DNA from 2 places in the Pelagibacterium sp. 26DY04 genome. Region 1 is predicted to be linked to the other one. Evidence: riboswitches for the same ligand, from Rfam matches in the RefSeq annotation. Region 1 holds a riboswitch; the other holds the start of a gene.

Region 1 (14,749 bases):
CATTGGCGCGCTGCTTTTTGAAATTGCGGGCGGTTTCGGACTGCACGTAGTGCAGCGCTTCGACGGCTTCAGTCACCTTGCGGCGCGTCTTTTCGGTCACCGTCTCGGGCGCGTTCAAGGCCCGCGACACGGTCGCTGTCGAAACGCCGGCATGACGCGCCACGTCCCCGATCGATGGTCTTTTCACGTCCCCTCCCTACCCCGAGGCGATTGCCTGCAACCGCTCCTGTTTACGCCACTTGCCGCCAAAGCGGAACCGCGCGCCGTCACTTGAAAATTCCCAGGCTTGCGAATGCCACAATCGCCGGGCAATCATCGCGCCATGTCGAGCCGTCTTCTTGCCGCATTGATCATTTTCGCCAGTATTTCCGGGCCTTTGCTGGCTGCGGAATGGTCGCGCTACGTCAATCCGCGATTCGGCATGGCGGTGGATATTCCCGCGGGCTTTCATGCCGAGGGCAGCGCGCCGGTCCAGGGCGACGGCAAGCGCTTCCGCGCCGAAAACGGCCGCGCCACCATCACCGCCTGGGGCGCCCCGGCCATGGGAAATGATTTCATGGCGGAAACCAGCGCCCGCATCCGCGCTGACGAGAACGATGGCTGGGCCATCACCTACCGCTCGGAAACCCCCGATTGGGCCGCCTGGGGCGGCACCCGCGGCGGACACGTCTTTTATGCCAAGGCTCTGCTGGTCTGCGACGGCACCCAAACCGCCAATGTGCGCCTGGACTACCCGGCCATCGACGTTCCCAATTTTGATTCCATCGTCAACCGCTTAGGCCAGAGCCTTGGCCAAGATGGCGCGTGCTTCTGATCGCTGAGGCTGCCGACGGCTAAAACTCAATCCCCGCCTGAGCCTTCACCCCCTGCTCTCGGAAGGGATGCTTGACCAGCGTCATCTCGGTCACGAGGTCGGCGATCTCGATCAGCTCGTCCTTGGCATTGCGGCCGGTCACGATCACGTGCTTGTCGGCCGGCTTGTTCTTGAGCGTCTCGATCACCTCATCGAGCGGCAGATAGTCGTAGCGCAGGCAGATGTTGAGCTCGTCGAGCAGCACCATCTGATAGTCCGGATCAGCGATCAGCTCCTTGGCCCGGTCCCAAGCCTGCCGCGCAGCGGCCAAATCGCGCTGGCGGTCCTGGGTGTCCCAGGTGAACCCGTCACCCATGGCGTTGATCGACACCTGGTCGGGGAAGTGCTCCAAAATATCACGCTCGCCGGTGTGCCACTTGCCCTTGACGAACTGGACGATCCCGACCTTGAACCCATGGGCGATGCCGCGGAACACCATGCCGAACGCCGCCGTCGACTTGCCCTTGCCCTTGCCGGTATGAACGATCAGCAGACCCTTTTCGGCCTGATTGGCAGCCACCAGCTTGTCGCGCGCCACCTTCTTTTTGCGCATCTTTTCGGCATGGTAGGCGTCGCGCTCCGCCTCGGTCATGGTGTCCGTCTTTTTGGGCTGGCGATCGGTCATCTCTCGTCCTCGAGCAGGGCATGGGCGGAATTGGAGCGCGGCGCCCAGAAGCCGCGCTCGCGCGCTTCGGAAAATCTTTCGATCAGTTCTTGGTATCCGAACCGGTTCGCGGTCATAAGGAAATCACGCGTCGCTTCGTCCTCGACAAAGGCGGCGAAGGCCATGTCGAAATGGTGCGATTTGACCGCACCCGTGGTCGCTGCGAACCCGAACATGAAATCGACGGTCGCGACGATCTCGAACGCCCCGCGATAGCCATGCCGCTTCATGCCGTCGATCCATTTGGGATTGACCACCCGCGCCCGCATCACCCGCGCCACCTCTTCCTCGAGCGTGCGCACCTTGGGTGTTTCTGGCCGCGAGGTGTCGAGATGATAGGCTGCGGGCTTTGCGCCGGACAGCGTCTCGACCGCCGCAGAAAGGCCGCCCTCGAACTGGTAGTACTGGTCGGAATCGAGCAGATCGTGCTCTTGATTGTCCTGCACATGCACTACCGCTTCGGCCCCACGCAGCCGGTCGGCGAACAATGCTCTTTCGGCGATCCCCTCGGCATGAGCGCCATAAGCATATTGCCCGCTGGCCATTACCGCCTCGGCGAGATCGGCCTTATCCTCCCATTTCCCGCTCTCGACCAGCTTGCCAACGCCGACGCCATAGCCGCCTGGGGCGGCTCCGAAGATGCGGTGTCCGGCGCGCAGTGCGGCGTCTTGCTCGGACGCCCCATTCTCCATCAGCGCCAGCGCATCGGTGCGCATGCGGGCGGCGATCGGGTTGTCCTCGACCGGCTCGTCCAGCGCTCCGATGGCCCGCACCGCCTTGTCGAACAGGGCGATCTGGGCGGGGAAGGCATCGCGGAACAGCCCTGATATCCGCAAGGTCACATCGACCCTGGGGCGCCCGAGTTTCGCCAGCGGGATGATCTCATAGCCCATGACCGAGAGCGAAGCGCCCTGCCAGACGGGCCGCGCCCCGATCAGCGCCAAGGCCTGGGCGATGTCGTCGCCGCCGGTGCGCATATTGGCCGTGCCCCAGACACTCATGGCGATGGCCTGCGGATAGGCGCCGTGATCCTGGAAGTGGCGCTTGAGCAGATTGTCCGCCGCTTTCTGCCCCAACGCCCATGCCGTCTGGGTGGGAATGGCGCGGTTGTCGACCGAATAGAAATTGCGTCCCGTGGGCAGCGTGTCGATCCGCCCCCGCGTCGGCGCTCCCGATGGACCGGGCGGGACGAATTTCCCGTCCAGCCCGTCGAGCAATGCCTTGATCTCGCCCGGTCCCGAGGCGGCCAGCCTCGGCCGGATCGTCGTCTCCATCGTCTCCAGCACGGCTCTGGCCGCCTCCCAATCGGGTTCGGGCTCGCGCCCCGTCACCAGCTCCGCCGCCAGCGCTTCCAGCCGTTCGACGGTATCTCCACCGGTCCGCCACACCCCGCCATTATCGAGCGCGTCCGGCCTGGGTCCGGCCCATGGGGCGGCCCAGTCCAGATCGAGCGGATCGGCACCGAGTTTGAGATCATCGGCCAGCGCCCGGATCAGCGAGCCATCGCCCCCCTTGCCATCCCCGCGCGGCACGCGGGCAAAGGCGACCAGAAGGTCACGCTCGAAATCGCCTTGCGGCGAGCGCCCGAAGACATGCAGCCCGTCCCGGATCTGGGACTCCTTGAGCTCACAAAGGAAATTGTCGATCTGATTGAGCGCCGCATTCTCGTCCTCGGGCAGTTTCAGATCCGCGTCGAGCCGCGCATCGCGGGAAAAGTCGAGGATCTTGCGTTTGAGACTTTCCAATCGCCGCTGGTCCATCCCCATGGCCGCATAATATTCGTCGAGCAGCGCTTCGAGATCCTTGAGCGGCCCATAGGTTTCGGCCCGCGTCAGTGGCGGCACCAGATGGTCTATGATCGTGGCACCCGTCCGGCGCTTGGCCTGCGTGCCCTCGCCCGGATCGTTGACGATAAAGGGATAGAAATGGGGCACCTGCCCCCAGAGCACCGAGGGGTAGCTTTCGGTATCGAGCGCATTGGCCTTGCCCGGCAGCCATTCGAGATTGCCATGCTTGCCATTGTGGATCAGCGCGTCGATCCCGAATTCATGCCGCAGCCACAGATAGGCGGCGATATAGGCGTGAGGCGGCACGAGATTGGGATCGTGGAAGCTCTCTTCCTGGGAAACATCGTAAGCCCGCCCCGGCTGGAGCAGGATCGCGACGTTGCCGAATACCTTGACCGGCAAATGGAACGCATCCCCGCGCACGAAGGGATCGGCCTCCGGCTCCCCCCATCGCGCCGGCACGTCCTGGGTGATGCAGGGATGGAGGTCAGCAAACAATTGCTTGTACCGCTCGAGCGGCATCACCGCGTCGGATGTGCCATGCTGGGGCCGGGCGTTGGTCGGACCTGTCTGGAGATGTTCGATCAACGCGGTGCCGGAGCCGAAAACACCAACACCCCCGCTCCTGGCGAGCTCAGCGCCCCCCTCACCCCCGCCCCCTCTCCCACCAGGGGAGAGGGGAGCTCTTTTGGTCAGCTCCAAAGCGTCCACAAGCTCAGCTTCCCTTCTCCCCTGGTGGGAGAAGGTGGCCGCGAAGCGGTCGGATGAGGGGGGCGCTGAGACTGCCAAATCAGCCGCCGGTTGCGGTAGACCACCAACGTCATACCCAGCCCCCGCCAGCGCCTGCAAAATTTCGACGGTCGATTGCGGCGCGTCATACCCCACGCCATTGGCCAGCCGCCCGTCACGCAACGGATAATTGGCCAGCACCAGTCCGATCTTGCGCTCCGCCGGAGCCTTTCCCTGCAGCCGCGCATAATTTTTCGCCAGCTCCACCGCCCGCCGCACCCCATCGGGTTCGGGCGTGAACGACGTCAACGGGCATTGCGTCCGCCCGTGCCACACGGCTTCCGCCTTGTGGCCCACGATCAGCGTCCCCACCCGCCCGTCAATCTCGGGCAATACGACCTGCATGGCGAGGTCCTTGCTCGTCAGCCCGCGCGGATCGGCCTCCCACATCACCGGCGGGCGCGAACCCTGGACGAGCTGGATCACCGGCGCGTCGGTCAGCGCGAACGGATTGGCCTCCGGGGTCAGATCGTTCACCCCCAGCGCGAAACCGGTGAGATTGAAGACCGCCGCCGGCTGCAATTGTCCCAGCGCTTCGCGCACGAACCGGGCGCAATCGGATGCCTTGAGCGATGAGATGACCATCGGCACCGGCACCAAACCCTGTGCCTCCAGCCCATCGATCAACGCCTCGAGCGTCGCCGTGCCGGCTCCTTCGAGAACGGCGCGATAGAAGAGGATGGGAACAAGTGCGCCTCGCTCCGATTGGGCTCGTAGCCGGCGCTGCGCACCCCTCACCCCCGTTCCCTCTCCCTCAAGGGGAGAGGAGGGCTCTTGGTGGGGGACTGTCGGAGAGCTTATCTCGATTGCATCAAGGCTTGGGACAATCCCACGCTGGCGATCCCAAAACCCGAACGCGGGGAATGCCTTCGCCATCTCGGGCACCGGCCTCCCCTCCGCCAGCGCCCGAAACACCGCCAGGATCGAATCGGCATTGTCCGGTCCGCCGGCCAGGAACAGCCGATGCAGGCCATGCCAATCGGCCTCGGCAATTGTGGAGCGCCCCAGCAGCACAGGATCGGGATTTCCATCGCCTGGCAGAAACGCCAGCGCGATGCCCTTCCGCCGCGCCAGCATCTCGATCTCGTCGCACCCATAGGGCCAGTAAGCTGCCCCGCCGATCAGCCGGATGACGATCAGGCTGGCGTGGGAAAGCGTATCCTCGCACCAGAGATCGACGGAGAAATTATGCGTCAGCCGCATCAGATTGGCCAGCCGCAGACCCTCCTCGCCGGCCCGGTCCGCCGCCGCCGCCAGCATGGCCAGCTCGCTATCGGCCGAAGAGGCAAAGGCGAACGCCCCCGGCGTTTGGGCGAGGTCGATGGCCTCGCCCTCTTGCTGCAATGCTCCGGCTTGTGCGGCGAGAAGGTGCATGGGCTAGACGACCTGTGCGGGCTGGAGCTGGAACGTCGCGCGGACGATGCCGTGATCGGTGGTGCCGGTTTCCCGATGATCGTCGCGGTTCAGATGGTCATTGAGGATATCGAGCCCCTGGAACGACCAGATGCGCCGCCGCGAATTGTCGTAGAACTCCTGGCTCACCAGAATATGGTCGAGCGAAGTGCGCTCGTTCTGGAAGATGTGGGTGTAATAGACATCGCGCGTCGAGCGATATTGCTGCAGCGTCTGGGCTGTATAGAGCGAGGCGTCCCCGCCGCCCGCCGAGAGCCCCAGCAGGTAGCGCGGCTGGCCGGTCAAGACATTGGCGGTGTTGGACAGTGTCTCGTCGTTGATGTCGCCGAGCACGATCACCGGCATGTCGTTGCCGCGCATTCGCTCGATCAGCATCATGCGCAGCGCCGCAGCCTCCGCCGTGCGGCGGATGGTCGAAATCGCATAGCCGAGCGCTGTGGAATAGGGCGAATGGATTTCGCGCTCATACCAGCTTTCGCGGTAGACCTGGGTCGGGGATTTTGATTTGAGATGACAGACATAGACCGCGATCGGCTGCTGGGTTTCCACCGGCTGGATGGTGAAGTGGAGCACCGGACGCGAGAACCTGTCGATGGAAACATCGATCTGGGGCGTCTGCGGATCGTCGCCCTGGCTTTGCAGCCGGAAATTTTCGGGGAAATCGGCGATCCATTCGGGCTCGCCCACCAGCCATTCGGAACGCACCGCCGCCGCGCAGACGATGCCCTGCCCCTCGTGTCCCTGGGGCACCAGCGCTCTGTGACTGGTCTCCAACCCCGCCGCCATCAGCGCGTCGTCGAGCGCCCCGGCATGCCAGAGTTCTTGAAAGCCGATCACGTCTGCCGCCATCACCTCGAGCGCGATGCCCAGCCAGGAGATCTTTTCGTCATACTGGACCTGGGTCCAGCCCTCGCCCTGATAGATGGGAAGGCCGGGCCTGTTGAGGTTATAGAGATTGCAGGTGGTAAAGCTGATCTGTTCGCGAGCCATGGGCCATGCTCCTACCGGTTGCCGCTTGCGGACGGATTGTACCGATCCGCCCGAAAGCGAGGATAAACCGGAATCGAGGCGGTTAGCGTGACGCCCAATCAGGCGGCCTGCATCACCTTCTGGAGGCTCGCTTCAATCTCTTCGCGCGCCAGCGGGCTTTCCCCGATCACGACGAGGCGGGTGAGCCGTTCTTCATCGGCATTCCATTCTCGGTCGAAATAGGCGTTAACCCTCGGCCCTACCGCCTGGATGGCCAGCCGCGCCTTGGCGCCGGGGATGGCGGCAAAGCCTTTGAGGCGCAGCACGTCATGGGTGGCGATGGTGTCGGCGATCGCCGTCAGCAACTGGTCGCGCCCCGGCCCGGACGGCAGCGTCACCGAAAAGGAATCGAAATCGTCGTGCTCGTGGCCTTCCCCGCCATGATCCATCTCATGATGGCTTTCGCGGCCGGAAAGATCATCTTCGGACCCGATCCCCAGGCCCAGAAGCGCCATGGCATCCACATGCCCGTTGGCCGCCCGCACAATGGAGGTGCCCTTGCGCATATGCTTGCGCAATTGGGCCTCCACGGCATCGAGCACGGCCTCGTCCACAAGGTCGGTCTTATTGAGCACGATCATGTCGGCGGCCACCAGCTGGTCCTCGAACAATTCGCCCAGCGGGGTGTCGTGGTCGAGCATCTCGTCGAGTCGGCGCTGGGCGTCCACTGCCGCTTCATTGGCGGCGAACCGCCCCTCGGCGAGCGCCGCCGCGTCGGCAACAGTCACAACGCCGTCGATCGTCACTTCCGCCTTGATCTCGGGCCAGTTGAAGGCGCGGATCAGCGGCTGGGGCAGGGCGAGCCCCGAGGTTTCGATGACGATATGGTCCGGCCGATCGGGCCGGGCGAGGATCGCCTTCATGGTGGGGATGAAATCGTCGGCCACCGTACAGCAGATGCAGCCATTCGCCAGTTCGATCATGTCCTCTTCGCGGCACGTCTCGTCACCGCACCCCGCAAGGACATCTTTATCCACCCCGATATCGCCGAATTCGTTGATGATGAGCGCGATGCGCTTGCCCTTGGCGTGGCCGAGCAGGTGGCGCACCAGCGTCGTCTTGCCGGCGCCCAGGAACCCCGTGATCACGGTGGTCGGAATCTTAGTCTCTGTCATAGTTTAAGCCTCTTGCGCGTCCACCCGACGCGGGAATTGAGTGATGCACGAGGCTCCCGTTTGAAAGCCGCGTCCGGACGTGCTGGCAGGTCTCCTGGCTCGCCGCTCGGCCGGATCGCCTCCCCTTCCCGGCCATGTCGGCCAGTGGCGTTTCGGAGATGATCCATCGCGACTTACAGTTGCGGGGGCAGCCACGGCATTGGCCCCGTCAAGGGTCGTCCGCACCGTGTTCCCTTTTGCTTCCCCTCCCGACTCTTGCAACGAAAGGGGAACCAACACGGTTTAACCTCTGACACGCCCATTAAGTTCGAGTCAATTGCATCGGGGGGCGGGCTCGCTTATCACGAAACGGCAAACCGGAGAGACGACGACCATGAAGATGCGGCGGTTGGGGAAAACGGGCCTTTGGGTTTCGGAAATCGGGCTGGGCTGCTGGCAATTGGGGGGCGATTTCGGACCGATCGAAGACACCGAGGCCTCGACCATTCTCGCCAACGCCGCCCGGCTGGGCGTCAATTTCTGGGACACCGCCGACGTCTATGGCAATGGGCTCTCCGAACACCGCATCGGCACCTTTTACGGCAAGCCCGAAGATCTGGTGGTCGCCACCAAGGTCGGCCGCTCGTCCGCGCTCTACCCGGACAAGTACACAAAGGGCGGCATCAAGGACAGCCTCGAGGAATCGGCGCGCCGGCTGCTCGTCGATACCATCGACCTTGCCCAGCTCCATTGCGTGCCGCGCGACGTGCTCGAAGCCGGCGAGATCTTTTCCTGGATGGATGAGCTTCAGGCCGAGGGTCTCGTTAAAAACTGGGGCGCCAGCGTCGAAACCATCGAAGAGGCCGAGATCTGCCTTGAGCAGGATGGGCTCTCCACCCTGCAGATCATCTTCAACCTCTTCCGCCAGGACGCCGCCGACGGGCTGCTGGAAAAGGCCAAGCAGCGCGATGTCGGTATCATCGTGCGCCTCCCCCTCGCGTCGGGCCTGCTCTCTGGCAAATACACGCGCGAGACCGAATTCTCCCCCACCGACCACCGCAGCTACAATCGCGACGGGCAGGCCTTTTCGGTCGGGGAAACCTTCGGCGGCATCCCGTTCGAAACCGGGGTCGACCTTGCCGACCAATTGCGCGGCTTCGTGCCCGAAGGTCAGCGCATGAGCCTTTTCGCCCTGCGCTGGATCTTGGATCATGACGCGGTATCCACCATCATCACCGGCGTCTCCAACCCCGAGCAGATCGGCGTCAATGCGGAAGCGAGCGACCTGCCCGAGCTTTCGAGCGAGGTGCACGCCCAGCTCACCGAGTTCTACCGCGGCAAGGTGCGCCCGCACATCAGGGGCGAAGTTTAGAAATGATCCAATGCAGGCGGTCGTTCCAGGCACCGCTCACCTCCCCACCACCATGTTATTCCGGGATTTATTCCCGGAATCCAGCAGCAGCGCTTGCCAACGTCTCGACGGTTGCTCTTTTTCTTAACATTGCGCTTGATTTTCCCCCGCTCAGGCGCACTGGATAGGCCCATGCCAGCCCGCCATCGTGGCGGGCTTTTGCGTGAGCCCCATCGATGCCCGCCACCCTTGCTGCAACCCCTTCGCTCGCTTCCCTTTTCGCTCCCATCCTCCTGCTCATCGCCTCGAACGTCTTTATGACCTTCGCTTGGTACGGGCATCTGAAATTCCCCGCCACAGCGCTTTGGACGGTCGTGCTGGTGAGCTGGGGCATCGCCTTTTTTGAATACTGGCTCGCCGTGCCTGCCAACCGGATCGGCTATGGCGTCTACTCAGCCGCCGAACTCAAGACCATTCAGGAAGTGATCTCGCTTTCGGTCTTCGCGCTCTTTGCCATCTTCTATCTGGGCGAAAAATTCACCCTCAACCACGTCCTGGGCTTCGGCTTTATCGCCCTGGGTGCCTTCTTCATCTTCAAGGGGCCCATCAAGTAAAAGGCCGCCCGGAGGCGGCCTCTCAAGATCAGTGGACAGCGCCCGAACCGCCGGCGACGACGATTTCATAGGGCAATCCGGGCACGGCGATCCCGCCCGCCGGCTCGAACGCTTGCGCGTCGACGCGGTGAATGGTGCTCTCCCTCGGGTCGGTCACCAGGATTTCATCGCCCGCCACCGCGATGCGCGGCCGCGGATCGGCCCAATGGCCGTCCATGGAATAGGGTTCGGTCAGCGTCAGCTTGCCCTCGAATTGCCCCGAAAGCGTATTGAGCCGGTGCAAATCGCCGTCCTCGGTGAAGATATAGGCATATTGCGGCCGCACGTTATCGACAGCGAAGTGAACCCGGCGCGTGGGCAAGTCGATGAGGTTGAAGCTTTCTTCCGCCGGGTCGATCACCACCACCCGGTCGGCACCGAAATTGCCCAGGAAGTACTGAATGCCGACCCCGCCCAGGAGCGTGGAAACCTTGCCCTCGGGCAGATCGTCGGCATAGGGGAGATGGCTCACCTGCGGCCCTTCGGCGCTGTCGGTGACCAGCAGCAGCCCGGTTTCGCAAGCGATGGCGAGCAGATTGCCCGAGCTTGCCTCCCCATGCAAACCGGGACATGCATGGGTTTCCCCGATCGGGTTGTCGTCACCGTCAAGGACATTGATCCCCACGGGCAGATTGGACGGGTCTTCCGGATGCGGCTCGGTGATCAGCACATGGTCGCCATAGGCCGCCGCGACCCCGTGATGGGGCGCGCTCGAAGAGACAACCCGCGGTTCATCGGTCCCGAAACCGGATTCATCGATGATCTTGGCCACTCCTTCATTGTCGAAAAACAGCGCGATCTGTCCGTGATGCTCAACGAAGTGGACCGGATAGTCACCCTCGACCGAACCGTCGATGAGGCTGGGGTCGCTGATCTCGATATCGCCGTGGTCCCCGTGATCGTCGATCACGACCCCGGTCGAGATCGCCTGCACGATATCGTTGTCGCCCTGGACGGCAAAGACGGTCTGCCCGCTCGAGGTCCCATAGAGCCGCGCCGGCCCTTCGAGCGTGAAGGCCTCGATCACTTCGCCGGCCTCGAGATCGACGACGCTGACCGTGTTCTCGGCCTGATCGGCGACGAAGGCGCGATAAAGGGTCACCTCATCGGCCAGAACCGAACCGGGCAGGGCCAGGCCGGCCAACAGCGCGGCGTGCAAGGAGATTGAACGCATTTCGTCTTCCTTTCTAAATGGTATAACATAACAAAATTTTGCAAAGCCAAGGCCAGAGGGGTCCCGGCAGCGCAGTATCTTTGGAGAAGGAGGGCGGGACGGGAGCTCACCGCAAGCTCCCGTCCCTGATGCCCCGGCCAAGCCGATCCGGCAGGCAAACCGGATCAGTCGGCGAGGCAATCTGTAAGGCTGGTCGCCATGGTTTCGATCAGCGTGAAATAGAGATCCGGTCCGTCCGCGATCTCGGCGCCGAGCGGATCGAGCGTTCCGATCCGGGCACCGGTTCCCTCGGCTACCGTTTCGATCACCTGCGGAGAAAATTGCGGTTCGGCGAACAGGCAAGCAGCGCCCGTCTCGGCCACGACACCCTGGATTTCCGTCAGCCGGCCGGCACCGGGCGAGACTTCGGGATTGACCGTAAAGCTGCCGGTCGCTTCGATATCGAAGCGGTTCTCGAAGGCATGATAGGCATCATGGAAGACGAAGAACGGCTTGCCCCGCGCCGGCGCGATCTGTGCATCGATCTCCTGCTGGAGTTGGTCGAGACGAGCTGCCAACTCCTGGCCATTGGCATTATAGGCCTCGGCGTTGTCCGGGTCGGCCGCGATCAACGCATCGGCAATCGCCGCCACCATCAGCCGGGCATTCTGCGGATCGAGCCAGATATGAGCGTCCCCGTGCTCATGGTGATGGTCGTGATCGTGCGCCTCACCTTCGCCATGGGCGTGATCCTCGTCCCCGTGGCTATGGGGTTCGAACAGCCCGCCTTCGCGCAACGGAAGAATGGAAATCCCTTCCACCGCCATCATCTCGACTTGCGTTGCGTCCGAGGCCAGCGTGTCCAGCGGCCCGGCGAGAAAGGTTTCCATGCCCTCCCCGATCCAGAAGACGATCTCGGCGCTTTCGAGCTTGGCGGCGTCTGACGGGCGCATGGAAAACCCGTGCGGGCTGGCTGCGCCCTCGATCAGCAATAGCGGCTCGCCCACGCCCTCCATGACGCCGGAAACCAGCGAGTGCAGCGGCTTGATGGTGGCGACCACCTGAGGCGCGGCCAGAGCCGGCGTGGCTGAAAAAAGCGCCGCGATGGCAGGCGCAAGAGCACAAAGGACTTTATTGGGCATTGTCGGAACGGCTCCGGGCAACTATGTTATGACATTACACTGCGATGTAATGCTATAACGTTGCTATCGCTGTCAATCCGCTAAACGCGCGTCCGAGCCAACTGGTTGCCCGCCTGCTGCCCGGACTCCGCAGCCAACAAGGGCTGAACAAGGCATGAAAAATTTCGTGGCGCCCCAACGCGACGATATCGTCAAGGTCCAGGGCATCGGCGTTGCCCGCGACGGCCGCTGGCTGGTGCGCGGGGTCGATATGGCCATCGCCCGCGGCGAGATCGTGACCCTGATCGGCCCCAATGGCTCGGGCAAGTCAACCACGGTCAAGACCGCGCTGGGCATCCTAAAACCCGACGAAGGCACCGTCTGGCGCGCGCCAAGACTCAAAATCGGCTATGTGCCGCAAAAAATCGCCATGGACCGCTCTCTTCCCATGACGGTCGAGCGGCTGATGGGATTGACCGGTCGGCACGGCAAGTCCGAGATCGCCGAGGCGCTTGCCATCGTCGGCATCCCCCATCTCGCCCGCGCCCAGGTCCATTCCCTTTCGGGCGGGGAATTCCAGCGCGCGCTCATCGCCCGCGCCATCATCGGCAAGCCCGATCTGCTTGTTCTCGACGAGCCCGTCCAGGGCGTCGATTTCTCCGGCGAAGTGGCGCTTTACGACCTCATCGGCACCATCCGTGACCAGACCGGCTGCGGCGTCCTGCTCATCTCCCACGATCTGCATGTGGTGATGGCCCGCACCGATACGGTGATTTGTCTCAACGGACATGTCTGCTGCCAGGGTTCGCCCGAGACCGTGGCCGCCAGCGGCGAATATGCGGCCCTGTTCGGCCCGCGCGCCGCCCAGACGCTGGCCTTCTACCGCCATGAGCACGACCACGCCCACCTTCCCGACGGATCGGTGCGCGATGCCACCGGCCAGCTTCATTTCGATCACCACGCCCATGGGCCCCATTGCGAGCATGAGGGCCATAAGCATGCTTGAGAGCTTTTTCACCCGCGCGCTTCTCGCCGGCGTGGGGCTGGCGGCGGTCACCGGGCCGCTGGGCAGTTTCATCGTCTGGCGGCGCATGGCCTATTTCGGTGACACCATGGCCCATTCGGCCATTCTCGGGGTTGCCCTGGCCCTGTTCTTTTCCTTTTCCCCCATCGCGGGCGTCTTTGCCATCGCCGTGCTAATCGCCCTGCTGCTCGGTTTCCTGCAGCGCCGCGGCACGCTTTCAGCCGACTCCCTTCTCGGGCTTTTGAGCCACTCCACCCTGGCGCTGGGCCTGGTGCTGGTGTCGCTGATGCCGCATGTGCGCATCGATCTGATGGGGCTTTTGTTCGGCGACATTCTCGCCGTCTCGGTCACCGATCTGGCGCTGATCTATGGCGGCGGCATCGCCGTCCTGGCCGTTCTGGGCTGCCTCTGGCGGCCCATGCTCGCCGGCACGGTTTCCGAGGAAATCGCCCAGGCCGAAGGGCTCAACCCCGAGCGCACGCGGCTGATCTTCATGGTGCTGTTGGCCGGGCTGATCGCCATCGCCATGAAGATTCTTGGCGTGCTGCTCATCACCGCCATGCTGATCATCCCCGCCACCGCCGCTCGCCGGCTGGCCCGGACCCCCGAGCAAATGGCGCTTTATGCCGCCCTGGGCGGCGTTGCCGCCGTGCTCGCCGGCCTGTGGGCCTCGCTCCATTTCGATACGCCCTCGGGCCCCTCGATCGTGGTTGCGGCGCTCGGCGTTTTCGCCATAACCTCGATTCTGCCCATCGAAGCGTTTCCGGCTAATGCCGACTCCAATTCCGCTGCCGGATCCAAAGGAGCCGTCTCGCAATGATCGCCCATACCGATCTCACCCGCAATCAATCGCTGGTTCTCGACCGGCTGGAAAAGGCCGAAGCGCCTATGAGCGCCTACGCCCTGCTCGACCAGTTGCGCGATGAAGGCCTGCGCGCCCCGCTCCAAGTCTATCGCGCTCTCGACAAGCTCCTGGACATGGGTCTCGCCCACCGCCTGGAATCGATGAACGCCTTCGTCGCCTGCGCCCAGCCCCATTGCCACGCCTCAGGGCTCATCGCCTTCGCCATTTGCGAAAAATGCGGTCAGGTTTCCGAATTCTCCGACGATGTCGTCCGCGACCGTCTTAATGCCTGGGCCGACCGCGAAGGGTTCGTCATGAAGCGCACCACAATGGAAATCCGCGGCGAATGCCGCGCCTGCGCGGCCTAACTCTGCCTCACGGGGGCGCACCGCGTTTCCATGAACGCGCTTACCCCCGCCCGCCCCCTCTCCTCTCGTCGCCCTCGGGCTTGATCCGGAGACCCGCTTCCTATCGAAGCCGCTGAAGAGGTGGACAGCCCGGCGTCGCCCACAAGATACTCGCGAGCGGTTTGGCGGATCGGGTACAATCCCCCTGTCAATCCGGGACATGTTCCCGGAATCCAGCAGCAGCCTCTCCCCCACCACCGTCCGGTGTATCCTCACCTACTCGAGGAAGTAGGTGATCGTCGTCACCACCCGTACCTTCTTTTCCATCTGCTTTTCCGGCCGTTGATCGGGGATTTCCACCGCCGCCAATATCTCGAACACGCCCTGGTTCGCCGTCTGGATCGTCCCCACCTCGGCACCGGCTTCGGCCGCGAACTGTTCGGCCGCCTCGCGCGCTCTTTGGGTGGCCTCGGCCAGCATGTCCGTCTTTAGATCGTTAAGCGCGGTAAAGATGTAGCTCGGACCTGCATTGTAGCTGTCCGAGGAAAACACCACCCCGGCGCGCAGCAGATCGCCGATATTGCGCGAGGCCGTCGCGATCGCCTCCACATCCTCAGATGTGACGAT
Region 2 (14,749 bases), 940 kb from region 1:
GATCTGATCGGCGGTGCGCAGCGCGAGTTCGAGGTCATGCGTGGACATCAGGATCGCAAGTCCTGTTTCGTCCACCAGGCGCCGAAGCAGCGCTGTCAATTCGACCCGCCGCGTCAGATCGAGAAACGCAGTGGGCTCGTCCAGCACGAGGATGGAGGGCCGCTGCGCCAGCGCCCTGGCAATCATGACGCGCTGGCGCTCGCCGTCGGACAGCTCGACCACCTGCCGGTCGGCCAGCATCCGCGCTCCGGCGGCGTCGAGCGCCCATTCCACCGTGTCGCGGTCTTCCTGTTCCATCGCCGCGAACCAGCCCATGTAGGGCGCGCGCCCCAGGCCGACCAGCGCGCGCACCGACATCAGCCCGACGTCGACGCGGTCGGTCAGCACCACGCTCAGCCGTTGAGCACGCTCGCGGGCGGACATGCGGGCCAGGTCAACCCCGTCGAGCATGACCCGCCCGGCGAGCGGCCGCTGGCTTCCCACGAGGCTGCGGAGCAAGGTGGATTTACCGGCGCCGTTCGGCCCGAGAAGAAAGGCGAACTGCCCCTGTCTCAAGGTAGCGTCGATGCCGGTGAGCACGTTGGCCGGGCGGCCCCGCGCGCCACGATATCCGACAGTGAGATCGATCGCCTCGATCACCGGCCGGTCTGCCTGATGATCGGCCCTGATTTCCGATAACGCGTTCATGACGGCACCTGCCCGGCCTCGCGGCGACGCCGCAGCAACACCCAGAGGACGACCGGCGCGCCCACGAAGGCGGTGACCGAATTGAGCGGAAGCGAGACGTTGGTCAGCCCGTTGCCTCCCGCCACGTATTCGGCCAACAGCACGAGCAGCGCACCGACCAGTGCGGAACCGGGCAGCACGACGAAGTGATTGGAGTCGCGCAAAATGCCCCTGACCAGATGCGGGGCCGCCAGCCCCACAAAGCCGATGGCGCCGCAATAGGCGGTGACCACGCCGGCCAGGATGGCGACGATGGCGAGCGCGCTGAACTGGATGGGTCGCACCTTGATCCCCATGGTCGCGGCGTAGTTCTCGCCCAACAGCAGGATGTTCATCGATTTGGCGAGCAACACCGAAGCGAGAATGACGGCGATGCAAGCCGGGGCGACGATCTGCAGGTCGTGCCAGCTCACGTCGCGAACCGTGCCGCGTGTGAAAGAGGCAAGCCCCTGCAGCCGCTCGGGATCGGCATAATAAACGAGCACATCGACCAGCGCGCCCGAGAGAAAGCCGAACATGACGCCGACGATCAGCACGGTCGTCGGATTGCCGACCCGGCGCGCGAACGCCAGCGCAAGCACCAGCACCAGTCCCGCGCCCGCCACTGCGGCGCCCGTTACGCCGAGCTGACGAACGATGGTCAGCCCCGAGAGCCAGCCGGTGGTCGATGTCCCCAGGATCACGATGGCTGCTCCGAGCACCGCACCTGAACTGACCCCAAGCACGAAAGGATCGGCAAGGGGATTGCGGAACAGCGTCTGCATCAGCGCTCCGCCCACCCCCAGCGCGGCCCCGGCAAATACGGCGGTTATGGCCTTGGGCAGACGCGCATCCATCACGATGACGCGGTGAATGTCCCGGCTTCCTTCGCCGCCGAGCAGGATTTGCGTCACCTCCCCGATGGGGATGAACACGGTCCCCCGCGCGAGCAAAATCAAAAAACCGAAAGCCACCAAGGCGACGAAGGCGGAGAAACTGACCAGTACGCGGCTCGGCCGGGCTCCCGCCGGCATTCTTGCGGTCAATGTCGACATCTGCTCCCTCCCCTAGGCAATCGCCGCTTTGGCGGTGGTGGAAAAGAACAGATGCTCGGGCAGCGTCGTCTCCTCGACGATCACGGAGCGCACGAATTGGCGGACGGCTTCTCCATCGGGCAGCCGATACCATTCCCCTCGGGGATAGACGGCAACCATCGGTCCCTTGTTGCACGGAAACATGCAGCCCGTGCGGGTGGTCAGGCATTTGTGTCCGGCCTTTTGCCGGCTGATTTCCGATTTGAGCGCCACGACCATCGAGGCGGCATCGCGGTAGTGGCAGCGCGGCCCGGTACAAACCAGAATGTGGTGGGCGAAAGCTGGTGGCGTCTCCCAACCGGGCTTGCCCAGGCTGGTTTTGGCTGTTGTCGCAGGCTCGGCGGTAGCGACATTGTCGAGCGCGGACGCGGCCATGCGTTCGAGCAGATCGGTGGTTTCGAGCACCTCCCGTCCGATCGCTAGTTCAAGATCGTCCCGTCCCGTCAGTTCCAGCCAGTTCCCCACCGCGCCCGGCAGCCAGGCACGCATGGATTCGCTGAACGGCAGTCCGATTGGCTGGATCAATATGCGCCGGTGCGACCGTGCGACCAGCGCCTCGAGTGCATCGGGCAGGCTCGCGGAGCTTCCTTCCAGACGCACCAGCCTGGAAGGCACATTAACCGCCGCCTCCAACCGTGCGGCCATGGCTTTGAATCGCCCCGCGCTCAAATTGTGCTGTGAGATCGTAAAGAGAATGGCGTCAGGCTGCATCGCTATCCGCTCCCACAATGGGGCGGGCAGAACCGATCGGCCATTTCGACGAGCGAATGGTCATAGGTAGTTCTCTCCCGCCGAGGCACCTCGCTCGGCTCAAAGGTCGTGTCGTTCCGGCAGGTCTACTGGCTCCCGGCTCAAATGCCCGCCACCGCCTTCCCAGCCCGATGGGACCAGTGGCAGTTTGGCGACAGGCTCGCCGGTTACAGTTGCGAGGGCAGCCACGGAATTGGCCCCGATTGGGTCGTCCGCACCGTGTTCCCTTTTCATCCGATCGCGGCGTGTCGCCCTGATCGGAACCGTAACGCGCACACAATGGCAGCTTCGTCAGCAGCGCGCAAGCCGCTCGCGAAAGTGATCGAAATGCATTGGCGCCATGATGTTTCCTCCTCCATCAGAAAGCCGGAACCACAGCGGGATCAGGCTTTTAGCGCCCGTTCTTTCCAGCTTGGTCATCAGCCGATAGCAGAGAGTGTGCCGCAAGCCTTGACGGAAAACCTGCACATTCTTTTCCAGTTTTCTGTATGAAACTTGCACAGCCAATTCCAGTTTTCCCGCTGGAGCCCGCCCATAGCAAAAGGCACGGGCCGAGCCCGTGCCTTGCGATTGGCTGTTATTGCGGGACCTTGATCGGCTCGAGCGGAGCGACGATCTCGGCCCGGCGGCTTTCGAACCAGGGCGGCAGCATCAGGTTCTTGCCCAGCTCCTCGAGCGGCTCATCGGTTGTGAACCCGATATCGCATGTGGCGAATTCGGTCAGCACCCCTCCGGGCGAGCGGCAATAGACCGAGTGGAAGTAGTTCCGGTCCTTCTGCTCCGATGAGTCGGTGTAGCCGAGACCTTCGAGCCAATCCTTGAGGACCTTCTGGGTATCGTCGTTTTCGACCTGAAAGGCGACGTGGTGCACGGTGCCTTCGCCAAAGGTCCACGACCCTTGCGGCGTATCGGCGTCCTCACGCAGAATCACCGTCTTGCACGGGCCCCCGCCATTGATTTCGTACTGGTGGTAGTTGTCTTCCTGTCCGGTCTTTTCAAACCCCAGGGCATCGACGAGGTAGCTTTCCATCGAGGGGATTTCGCGCACGGACATCACGACGTTGTTGAATCCCTTGACCGAATTGGCTTCGGAGATCTCGTCGGTTGTCCACCCCTTGCGGGTGTCGCGATTGTCGCCGACCACTTCATAGCCCAGGCCCACGGGATCTTCGAAATAGATCCGGTCCTTGCCGAACAGGCGTTTGACGCCCGAATGCTTTACCCCATGGCGCTCGAGGTGCCGAGCCCAGAAGTCGAGGCTGTCTTCGCCCACGCTATAGGCGGTCACCGCGACCTGGCCTGTGCCCCTGCGCCCCTTGCGGCCGTCCTGGCGATAAGGAAAGGTGGTCATCACGGTGCCGATCTCGGCATCCGCATTGGCGTAGTAGAGGTGGTAGATCGGCACCTTGCCGTCAAACAGCACCGTCTGCTTGATCATCCGCTGGCCTACGACCTGCGTCAGGAAATCGATGTCCTCCTGAGCACCGCCCACGCACGATGTGACGTGATGGATGCCTTTCACGAGCTTATGTTCGTCGCGCATATTATACCTTTTCTGTACCGGACCATCGCCGGACGTCTCGCGATTGTCTCTTCCCAAACCGCCGCCAGGGCGGTCATCGAGCGGATGGACCCCCATCCTCGGAAAAGTTTAAGAGGCGGCGCGAGTGGGAACCTGCATAATCCGTTGCGAAATTCTGCACGAAACAAGCGGGCAATCGGATGCACACAAGCTATTGAAAATCAACAGTTTTTACGTTCACTTTCAATCCCGATCGGAGCGCTCCAGCCGCTTGCGCGTGGGGAAAAGGTGTATGTTGGTGGCCGAGGAAAACATCCCCCACAACCCTTTAGGCGCAAACAGCATCATGACGATGGCCAGGAGTCCCAGGAACATCAGGTACCATGGGCCGAAGGCCGAAAACCATGAGCGCAGCAGCACAAACACGATGGCGCCGATGATCGGCCCTTCGATCGTGCCCAGCCCGCCGATGACGACGATGAAGATCACATAAGCCGTCCAATCCATGACCGAGAACGCCGCATCGGGAGAAACGCGCGCCTGCTGCAGGAAATAGAGCGCCCCGATCAGCCCTGCGCCGAACGCGGCGAAAACATAGACGAGGAACTTGGTGCGGTTGATGTCGATCCCGACGCTTTCGGCGGCGATCTCGCCGTCCTTGATGGCCGAGAGCGCCAGTCCCAGGCGCGAGCGCAGCATGAGATAGGCCACGACCACGATCATCACCACCACGGCGAGAGCGCCCCAATAGATGACGATCTCCCGCGCTGCCGCCGCACGCGCGCCGAACAGCTCGGCGGCAAAATCGAGGCCGAACATCTCCGAGGTAGCGGCGCGCGGCAGCGCCGTGCCGCTGCCGCCGCCAAGAGCGGGCCAGATCGCGGCGATCAGGCGGAACACCTCGGCAACCACCCAGGTGACCACCGCGAAATATGCTCCCTGCAGCCGGAACACCACGAGCCCCACCGGAATGGACAGCAGGGCCACGAATACCGCCGAGATCAGCACCGACAACAGCGGATCGGCCCCCATCATGATCACCACGTAGAACATGCCATAGGCACCCACGCCGACGAACGCCTGCTGGCCCACCGAGATGAGCCCCGCATAGCCCGCCAGGAGATTCCAGCACTGGGCGAGCCCGATCAGCATCAGGATCAGGATCAGGTCCTGAAGCAAGGCGCGTTCGACGAAAGCGGGAGCCGCGAAAAGGACCAGGACGATAAGCCCCATGACGATCATGCCGATCCTGGACACTTTCGTATCGACGACGACACGATAATTACCCTTGGCCGCACCAAGGGCATCCTTGGCGTGAACCTCCCTCAGGCCCGTGTTTGCGATGGTGGTGCTATCTGTTTGTGAACTCATGGTGTGCCGCGCACCCTATTGTTTGGGGAACAGACCGCGCGGCCTGACCAGGATGATCAACAAGAAGACGATGTGGCCGACCAGGATCTGGTACTGGGGATGGATCGCGGCGCCGATGGCTTGGGACACGCCCAGAATGACTCCCCCCGCCAATGTGCCCCACAAACTGCCCAGCCCGCCGATCACCACGGCTTCGAAAGCGAACAGCAGCCGCGCCGGCCCCTGCGACGGATCGAAATTGGAGCGCGCGCCCATGAAGAATGCGGCAATCGCGATCACGATGAATGCCAGTCCCATGGCGATGGCGAAGACCTTGTGAGGATTGATACCCACGATCTGCACATAGGTGCGGTTGTCGGAGGTGGCGCGCAGCTTGCGCCCCAGCGCGGTCATGTAGAACAGCGCCGAAAGCCCGCCGATCACCGCGACGGCGGCCGCGAACGTGAACAACGGCATCACCCCAAGGCTGATGCCGCCGACCGTGAGCGACGCCGATTCGATCCCGCCCAGGCTCAGCCGCCGGCTATTGGCGGTGAACGCTTCCAAAAGACCGTTCTGGATGATGATCTGCAGCCCAAAGGTGACCAAAAGCGGCACCAGCAGGTTTTCTTCCACGGTGCGGTTGAGGATCACCCGCTGCAGCGCCCAGCCCAGGGCGAACAGGAAAGGCAGCGCGATCAGCATGGCCCAGAAAGGCGGGATGAAGAAAGCGGTCGAAAGCGCCAGGATGACGTAGGCGGCGAGCACGATGAAGTCGCCATGCGCAAGGTTGACCAGGCGCATGACCCCGAAGATCAGCGACAGCCCGGCGGCGTAAAGCGCGTACAGCCCGCCCAAAAGCACACCTTGAATGATCGTGTTGATGAGCGTCATGCCGCCTAAACCCCAAAATATGCGTCTTGTATCTGCTCGCGCGTGAGCTCTCCCGGCCGGCCTTCGAGGCTGACCCGCCCTTCCATGAAGCAGTAGACCCGGTCCGCAGCATCCAGCGCCGCCGTCAGGTCCTGCTCGACGATCAGCACGGTCGTCCCTCGCCGCTTAATCTCGGCGACTGCCAGGTAGACGTCCTTGACGATCGCTGGAGCCAGCCCGAGGCTGATCTCGTCGCAAAGCAGCACCTTGGGATTGCTCATCAGCGCGCGGCCGATGGCCACCATCTGCTGCTGGCCACCCGACAGCGTCGTTGAGGCTTGATTGCGCCGCTCCTTTAAAATCGGGAACAGGTCGTAAATGGCTTCCAGCGTCCAGCCGCGATCCTCGCTCATGCCGTGCGAGCCGACCATGAGGTTCTCCTCGACGGAAAGCGAGGGGAACAGCCGCCGCCCTTCGGGCACCAGCGCCACGCCCTTGCGCACCATGTCGAAGGCAGGCGTGCCCCCCACCGCCATGCCTTCAAGGCGAATCTGGTCGGGCTTGGAAGCGTTGAGCCCGCAAAGCGCGTTCAGGAACGAGGACTTGCCCGCCCCGTTCGAGCCGATAATCGCTACCGTCTCGCCGGCATTGACCACCACGTCGACACCGAACAGCGCCTGGAAGTCGCCATAGAACACTTCGAGATTGTGTGTTTCGAGCAGAGCACTCACGATGCCACCTCCTCAATGCCCAAATAGGACCGCCGCACCGCGGGATCGGCCATGACCGCCTGGGGCTCGCCCTGTGCGATCAGCTTGCCGCGCTCGAGCACGATCAGCCGCGAGACGACCGAGAGCAGCGCGTGAACGATGTGCTCGATCCAGATGATGGTGACGCCGCGCTTGTGCAGCGAGCTGATCAGTGCGACCAGCTTGTGGCATTCGCCCTCGGTCAGCCCGCCAGCGATCTCATCGAGCAGCAGCAGGTCGGGGTTGGTGGCCAGCGCCCGCGCCAGTTCAAGCCGCTTGCGGTCCAAAAGGGTGAGCTTGCCTGAAACGATATTGGCCTTATCGGCCAGTTCGGTCATCTCGAGGATGGCAAAGGTCTCCTCGAGCCCCATCGGGGATTCACCCGCGCCGAACTCGGCTGCCACCATGAGGTTTTCAAAGACGGTCAGGGTTTCGAACGGTTGTGGAATCTGGAAGGAACGCCCGATCCCCCCGCGACACCGGTCGCGCACGCTCGCACGGGTTATTTCATTGCCGTGAAAGGAAACGGTCCCCGCATCGGGGCGCAGCACGCCCGTGATGAGGTTGAAAAGCGAGCTCTTGCCCGCCCCATTGGCTCCGATGATTCCAAGAGCTTCCCCCTGCTCCACCGACAGGTCGATCCCCTCCGCCGCAACGACGGCCCCAAACCGCTTCGACACCGATTTCAACTCGAGAAGCATTCGATCCTTACCTGTCAGCTCTAAAGACTCGCCCCCGGCGCCCGCCCGAAAAAGGCGTCGTCGAGCAGGCCACGCAGGTCCTGCGCGTCGAGCGGTTGGGGGTTCCAATAGGGGTTGTTCATCATGATCTCGACGGCACGGTCGAGATCGGATTGCTTCATGCCCAATTCGCTCAGCGTCATGGGCGCATCGAGCCGCCGCGCAAAAGACCAAAGGCCCGACGCGGCGCTTTCGGACTGAAATATTGCGGCCACGGGGGCGAGTTCCCGCGCTACGGCGCGTTCGTTATAGGCGGTGGCGTGCGGCAGGATCACGGAATGGGTTTCGGCATGCGGCAAATCGAAACTGCCGCCCAGCACGTGGCAGATCTTGTGGTGCAGCGCCATCCCCACTGCCCCGAGCACCGTGCCGCAGGCCCAGGCGCCATAAAGCGCATCCGAGCGCGCCTCCGCATCGTCGGGGCGCTCGTGGATCACCGGCAGCGCGCGCGCCAGCGCCGCAATGCCCTCTTGGGCGATGATCGAAATGACCGGGTTGCGGTCCTGGGTATAAAGCCCTTCCACCGAATGGGCGATGGCATTGAGCCCCGAGGTCACCGTCATCTTGGCCGGCAGGCTCATCGTGAGATCGACATCGTAGACGATGACCTCGGGCAGCACCTTCATCGAGCGCTGCGTGGTCTTGGCGCCATCCTTGGTCTCACCCAAGATCGGGGTCGCCTCCGAACCCGCATAGCTGGTGGGGATGACGATCTGGGGCAGATCGGTGCGCAGCGCGATCGCCTTGCTGAGCCCTGTCGTCGAACCGCCCCCGATCGAAACCACGCAGTCGGCGCTCACCGCATTGACCTGTTCGAGCGCCTTTTCGGTCACCTCGACCGGCGTGTGCATGGCCGCTCCGGCAAAGAGACCCACCGCCCGCGCGCCGAGAGCCTCGAGCATTTTCCGCCCTGTCTCCTCCTGCTGGGGCGTCGTGAGCACCAGCGCCTTGGCGAGGTCCATCCGCGCAAGCTCGTCCCCCACCTGGTCGATGGTTCCCGAACCAAAGACGACGCGCTGGGAAAGTGCTTGGTAGACAAATGGATACATGTGCTCCTCCGGACGCGAAGTGCTGCGCCTTCCGACTCCGGAAGCTAGTTGCTAGCACCACCCCGCTCCTGCACGTTCTCGCAGGGGAACCTGCACAAAACAATCTTTGCTGCCGGCGCCTTCCAGCCTAGTTCTGGCACGATTTGCGATATGCTGCGGGCGTGGTCTGGAAACGCCGGCGGAAGAGGCGCGTGAGGTGTTCCTGGTGGGTAAAGCCACATTCGAATGCCACTTCGGCGACGGACACGCGCGTCTCGCGCAGTAGCTCCTGGGCTTTGTCGAGTCGCAGATTGACCAGATATTGATAGGGTGGCGTGCCCATCTCGTTACGGAACTGCCGCGCGAAATGGCTCGGACTGCGGTTGATGACCGCGGCGATATCCTCCAGCCCGATCGAGCGGTCCAGGTTTTCGCGCATATAGGCAATGGCTTCGTTGACGATCGGCCCGCCGAGCGCGCCCGAAGACATCCGATCGGTGGGAGAACTCTGTCGCAAACGCGCATTGGAATAGTCGCGCACCAGGCGCGAGGCTACCGCGCGGGCAAGGCAATCGACGTAGAGCGCGTTGGCATAATCCGCATCCTCAAGCGCAAACATCACGGCTTGGAGCAGGTTACTCATATGCACGTCTGAATCGACGAACTCGCCCATAACCGAGATATTGGTGGGATCGCCCACGGCCATTTCGGCGGCAACTTCTTCGATAATGGTTCGCCGGATGTAGACGTGAAGCGTATCGAGTTGCTCGAACAACCGGAAACCAAAGCTCATGCCGCCGGGAACAAGATGGATGCCGCCTGCCGGCACGACCCGCCTTTGTGCCCGGTCGCCATTCAGCCGATCGACGGCGACGGGACCGGTGCGATGAAGCACCAGCAACTGATCGTCCACCGCCGAAAAGAACGCCTCGAACGGATATTCGCTCTGCGAGGATGCATAGATCGAGTGCCAATTGTAGTTGTCGCTGCTGGCCGCAGTCTTGTTCGGTTTTTGCCCCAGAACCCCGTGAGTTTCGCCCACGCCAAAGGGTGCGCCTGCACGCATTTCCGCTCCTCCCACAAACCTCCTGGCCCAGCCGACGTAAGACCGCCGGCGAGCATTCACTCCATTCCTTTTCCGGCTGTGCCATCGTTCAGGACGGAGGATTACGTCCACCACCCCTATCGACCAGCGGCACCTCCTCGTGCCGGTCTGGTAGATTCCCATGGGGGGCAACGTCCGTCCTGCACGTTACCATCGCCTTTTGGGGCCTCCAATGCTCTCCCAAGAGCCGGGGCGTCCGGCACTTTATTGATACAAATCAACCTATTGCGTTGAAAGAAAACTGAATTTAGGGAGGAAGTTCGCACCTTGCCCTAGACTAAAGTTGTATCACCCGGGCTGCACAAAACGCTCATCTGCGGCTTCCGGCCGCACCGTTTCGACCATGCGTCGTGCAGCTGCAATTTCGACATCGAGCACCCCGTGCTCGCGATCCTCGAAGATATCGAGTTCAGGCCTGGCGCCACTCTGGCGTAACCAATCATAGGTTTCACGGACGCGGTCCGTCGGCACCCAGGGATCGTTCTCGGCGGTGGTGATGTAGGCAGGCATACCCGAAAGTACCGGCCGCAGCGGCCACACCGTTCCGGCGGGACCGATCAAGCCACCCGTCCACAAGATGGCGGCGGCATAGCGACGAGGATGGCGGGCAAGAAACTCCGATGTCAGGCATGCACCCTGGGAGAACCCGCCCACGACGATGCGATGAGCAGGCGTCCCCTTGGCGATGAGATCGGAGACGATCGCCTCGTAATGCCCGATCGCGGCGGAAAGGGCCGGCTCGTTGTCCGCGATCGGAGCCATGAACAGACCAGGATACCAGGTGTTGCCGGTAGCCAGGGGAAAAAGGAAGGTGACGTTATCGAGCGCAAGGCGTTCGGCATGAACCCTCATGTCTTGCGGTGACTGCGTCCGTCCGTGCACCAGCACGATTGTCAAGTCGCTTCCCTTTCCCAAGCTGAGGCTTTCAACGGGATTGTCATGCATGCCGGCTTCTCCTGAGTATGCATTTGGCCTTGGTGACACGTCGCAACGTCCCCGACAGCGTGATTGGTTCGTGCAGGTTTGCCGGAGTGATCGTGCAGGCAATCGGCGCAAGGTGGGCTAGTGTGACGGCTACGGCGCATCCAACACCTGCACGCCGATACGGCGCCTGCACAACTTTGCTGCACTTCTGCACGTTCCGCGCAAAGTTCTGCCGCCGCAGCGAACGAGGACGCGTCCTGATTTTAGGGAGGATGATTCAGCCATGATCGAACACGCGCCAAGGCAGCCGCACAGCCACCATCATCACGGGCACGATCACCACCATCATCATCACGATCACGATCACGATCACGATCACGATCATCATGACCATGATGACCACGGGCATGGCCACCATCACGATCACGAGTTCTCTCCCCTGGTCATCGCCCGGATCGCGGTGGCCGGTCTCTGCGCGGCGGCTGTGCAATTGCGCCTGCCCGACGCCAACCCGCCCCTTCTGATGATCGGGTCGGACATCTTTCTTCCCTTCTCCTGGTACGCGCTGGTGGGGCTGCTGTTCGGCGGCTGGCCGCTGTTCGTCGAAGCCTGGGAATCCATTCGCCGCCGGCAGATGACCATGGAGCTCTCCATGGTGATTGCCATCCTGGCCGCGACCTATACGGGCTATTTCTTCGTCGCCCTCGTCATCACCTTCTTCGTGCTGATCGCCGAGGTTCTCGAGGGCATGACGGTCGAACGCGGGCGGCGCGCCATCCGCAACCTGCTCGAATTGCTGCCGCGCGAAGTCTCCGTACGCCGGGCCGGAGCGGTCAATACGATCTCGACTTCCGATCTGGCTATCGGCGACACCGTTCTGGTCGAGCCTGGCGCTCTGGTTGCCATCGACGGCACGGTGACCGGCGGCAATTCCTTTGTCGACGAAACCCGGATCACCGGTGAATCCATGCCTGTCGAGAAGGTCAACGGCGCCCGCGTCTATGCCGGATCGATCAACCAATCCGGCGCCCTCGAGATCCGCGCCGAACGCATCGGCCGCGACACCAGTTATGGCCGCATCATCGCCGCCATCGAACAGGCCGAGCGCTCCCGCGCTCCCGTGCAACGCTATGCCGACAAGCTGGCCGCCTATATCGTCTACGTCGCGCTGGCCTTTGCGGTAATCGAATATTTCATCTCGGGCGGCAACATCTCCTCGACCATCGCCGTCATCATCGTCGCCGGCGCCTGTGGCGTCGCTGCTGGCACGCCCCTCGCCATCCTGGGCGCCATCGGCCGTTCGGCGCGGCTGGGCGCGATCATCAAGGGCGGCACGCATCTGGAAACCCTCAGCCAGGTCGATACCATCGTGCTCGACAAGACCGGCACGCTGACCTTCGGGGAACCCGACGTGGTCGCCGTCATGGCGGCGCCGGGCGCCAGTGAGGCCGATGTCCTGGCCGCTGCCGCGACGGCGGAAATCCGTTCCGAACACCCGCTCGGCAAGGCCATCGTGGCACGAGCCCGCGAGTCGGGGACGGCTATCGTCGAGCCCGACAGTTTCAGCTATTCCCCCGGCATGGGCATCTCGGCTACCGCCGGACATGGCACCATCGTCGTGGGCAATGCGAGCTGGATGGAGCGCAATGGTATTTCGCTCGCCGGCCTCCAACCCCGCGAGGAGGCGACCACCTGGGTGCATGTGGCCCAGGACGGCCGGCTGCTCGGGGCCATCGGCATTGCCGACCGCGAGCGCCCGGAGGCCCGCCGCGCCATCGCCGCCTTCAACAAGATGGGCATCCGCACGATTCTCCTCACCGGTGACAGCGCACCGGTCGCCAAGGCCATGGGCGCAAAGCTCGGCATAGAAGACGTCCGGCCCGAACTGCTGCCGGAAAACAAGCTCGATCACATCCGCGAACTCGTCGGCGGCAAGAGCAAGGTCGCCATGGTCGGCGACGGGATCAACGACACGCTGGCGCTGGCCGCCGCCGATGTCGGCGTGGCCATGGGCTCGGGCACGGAAGTCGCCCGCGAGCGGGCCGATATCGTGCTGCTGGGCAACGACCTCGAGCGTTTCGCCGAAACCGTCAAGATCGCCCGGCGGGCGCGCGGCATCATCTTCTTCAACTTCGCCGGCACCGTCGTCATCGATGTTCTGGGCATCATTGCCGTGATGCTGGGCTTTGTCGGCCCAGTGGCAGCCGTTCTGATCCATGTGGGCTCGGAACTGGCCTTCATCCTCAATTCAGCCCGCCTGCTCTCGTTCAGCAAGAAGGAGAATTCATTCGATTTCGACCTCGCCCACCTGCCCGCCAGCGGTCCCAGGCTGGTGATGGGAAGCCATCATCACGAGCACAGGGCGGAACCGGCCAACGCCGCTTAACCACTGACCCAACCAGCTCGGAGTTTGCGGCATGAACCCTCGGGCCAAGCCCGAGGGTCCATCAGCTTAAGGAAGCCACCTGCGTCGGATATGCCGCGAAGCCTCTACTCCCCGCCCGGCGCGTCCAGCCCTTCCGCCCGCCCGAACGCCCTGCCGCCCGCGTCGATCGAACCCTGCCACAACCCAGCCGGCCGATTGCCACGCATGGGGTGAACCAGCACCGTGATCCGATCACCTGGCGCGACGTAATCCTGCCTTATCCCCTGGGGGAAAAGCTGGGGCACCCCTTCCATTTCTATGGCCCAGTCCTGCTCGGTTCCGTCCTCGTCGGCAACGATGAGCTGCAGCCATGAATGGGGAATTGTGTAGTCGAAGCTCTTGACCTCGCCCACAAGGACCATCTCCTGGTCCATCAGATACATCGCATAGGAGGGATGGCCGAGCGCCGCCGTCGGCACGGCGAGCGCCAGCGCCGTGAAAAGGGCAAAACCGGTTGCGCGCGCTCGAAATCTCATAGGCACAAAACCACCCCGGCTGAGATCAGCGCCGAGCCATCCCGGCCCCCAAGCGGGTCGTCACCGCGACATCTCGATAACGCCCGGCTCGAGCTCATAGGTTCCGGCCAGCGTCAATTCGATCTCGATCGGCGTATCGAAGGAATCGTTGACGAAATACCAGCCGTGGATTCCCTGCAGCGGGGCGCGTACGAAGCCGTGCGACGCGCTTCCCTCCTCGTCGCGATAGAGCATGGCGTCGCCATAGGTCCCATCGTCATTGAGCGGATGCCCGTGCATTTCGTAATAGATGTCTTCCGAGGCCGTCCAGGAATAGAGCAGCACGTCCCCCTCTTCCATCGAGACCTTGTACTCCATCTGGCCGTAATTTTCGATCAGGCCGTTGACGGTGATGGTGATGGTATCGGTGCGCCATGGCGTTTCGAGGTCGGAGGCGATGTTCTCTGCGGCGCGCCCCAGCGCATAGGGGGCGAAATCGGTCTCCATCGGCCCGCCCTCCTGCACTTGGGACAATGCGGGAAAGGCGGCGAGGCCGATCAGTCCCGCAGCAGCGAGCGCGGCAAAGCCCCGCGCCGGAATGGTTGAATGTTTCATATGTCTCCTCCGATTTAGCCCACGGCAGTCTGGACCAGCGATATGGCACCGAAAAGATTGTCCAGGTCGAGATCACCTGCGGGCGGCGCCGAGAAGTTGAACCCCTTGGTGTAGCCGATCCAGCGGCCCAGAACGATGATCAGGACCCAGAGTGAAATCGAGGCAAATCCGGCGAAACGCGCCGCCGGCGGCGTGCGCCGCTCATTGTCCCAATGGGCCATGTTGCGCGCGGTGATCAGTTCGAACACCACCATGTTCAGTCCGGCAAAGACGAGCGCCACCATCTTGAGCTGAAACTGAAGGTTCACGTAGAACGTGGTCGCATTGGCCGCGAACATCAAAAGGCCGGTGACGGCGGCGAGGGCAAATCCGACCCAGGTCCATTTGAGCAGGTCTTGCGCTACCCGGCTGACC

Evidence for each region. Region 1 has a riboswitch for cobalamin ahead of cobW (cobalamin biosynthesis protein CobW). Riboswitches for the same ligand answer to the same signal wherever they lie in the genome.
Region 2: linked by a shared signal. The riboswitch ahead of NO932_RS06315 ((2Fe-2S) ferredoxin domain-containing protein) and the one ahead of cobW (cobalamin biosynthesis protein CobW) in region 1 are both predicted to bind cobalamin.

The regions. Positions count from the first base shown of each region.
Region 1 covers NZ_CP101731.1:381,099-395,847, reverse strand. Annotated here, with positions in the region: gene NO932_RS01850 (LacI family DNA-binding transcriptional regulator) at 1-187, opposite strand, end outside; gene NO932_RS01845 (hypothetical protein) at 293-814, shown strand; gene cobO (cob(I)yrinic acid a,c-diamide adenosyltransferase) at 834-1,478, opposite strand; gene cobN (cobaltochelatase subunit CobN) at 1,475-5,467, opposite strand; gene NO932_RS01830 (endonuclease/exonuclease/phosphatase family protein) at 5,471-6,496, opposite strand; gene cobW (cobalamin biosynthesis protein CobW) at 6,595-7,650, opposite strand; cobalamin riboswitch at 7,717-7,942, opposite strand; gene NO932_RS01820 (aldo/keto reductase) at 8,024-9,001, shown strand; gene NO932_RS01815 (DMT family protein) at 9,217-9,594, shown strand; gene aztD (zinc metallochaperone AztD) at 9,623-10,807, opposite strand; gene znuA (zinc ABC transporter substrate-binding protein ZnuA) at 10,972-11,928, opposite strand; gene NO932_RS01800 (metal ABC transporter ATP-binding protein) at 12,083-12,913, shown strand; gene NO932_RS01795 (metal ABC transporter permease) at 12,906-13,751, shown strand; gene NO932_RS01790 (Fur family transcriptional regulator) at 13,748-14,143, shown strand; gene NO932_RS01785 (SIMPL domain-containing protein) at 14,399-14,749, opposite strand, start outside.
Region 2 covers NZ_CP101731.1:1,317,510-1,332,258, reverse strand. Annotated here, with positions in the region: gene NO932_RS06325 (ABC transporter ATP-binding protein) at 1-687, opposite strand, end outside; gene NO932_RS06320 (iron ABC transporter permease) at 684-1,760, opposite strand; gene NO932_RS06315 ((2Fe-2S) ferredoxin domain-containing protein) at 1,773-2,444, opposite strand; cobalamin riboswitch at 2,611-2,832, opposite strand; gene NO932_RS06310 (hypothetical protein) at 2,829-3,041, shown strand; gene NO932_RS06305 (ring-cleaving dioxygenase) at 3,127-4,092, opposite strand; gene NO932_RS06300 (branched-chain amino acid ABC transporter permease) at 4,315-5,313, opposite strand; gene NO932_RS06295 (branched-chain amino acid ABC transporter permease) at 5,458-6,315, opposite strand; gene NO932_RS06290 (ABC transporter ATP-binding protein) at 6,321-7,025, opposite strand; gene NO932_RS06285 (ABC transporter ATP-binding protein) at 7,022-7,744, opposite strand; gene NO932_RS06280 (maleylacetate reductase) at 7,765-8,832, opposite strand; gene NO932_RS06275 (helix-turn-helix domain-containing protein) at 8,960-9,877, opposite strand; gene NO932_RS06270 (dienelactone hydrolase family protein) at 10,205-10,804, opposite strand; gene NO932_RS06265 (hypothetical protein) at 11,118-11,267, opposite strand; gene NO932_RS06260 (cation-translocating P-type ATPase) at 11,301-13,226, shown strand; gene NO932_RS06255 (DUF6152 family protein) at 13,331-13,741, opposite strand; gene NO932_RS06250 (hypothetical protein) at 13,802-14,335, opposite strand; gene NO932_RS06245 (DUF6644 family protein) at 14,350-14,749, opposite strand, start outside.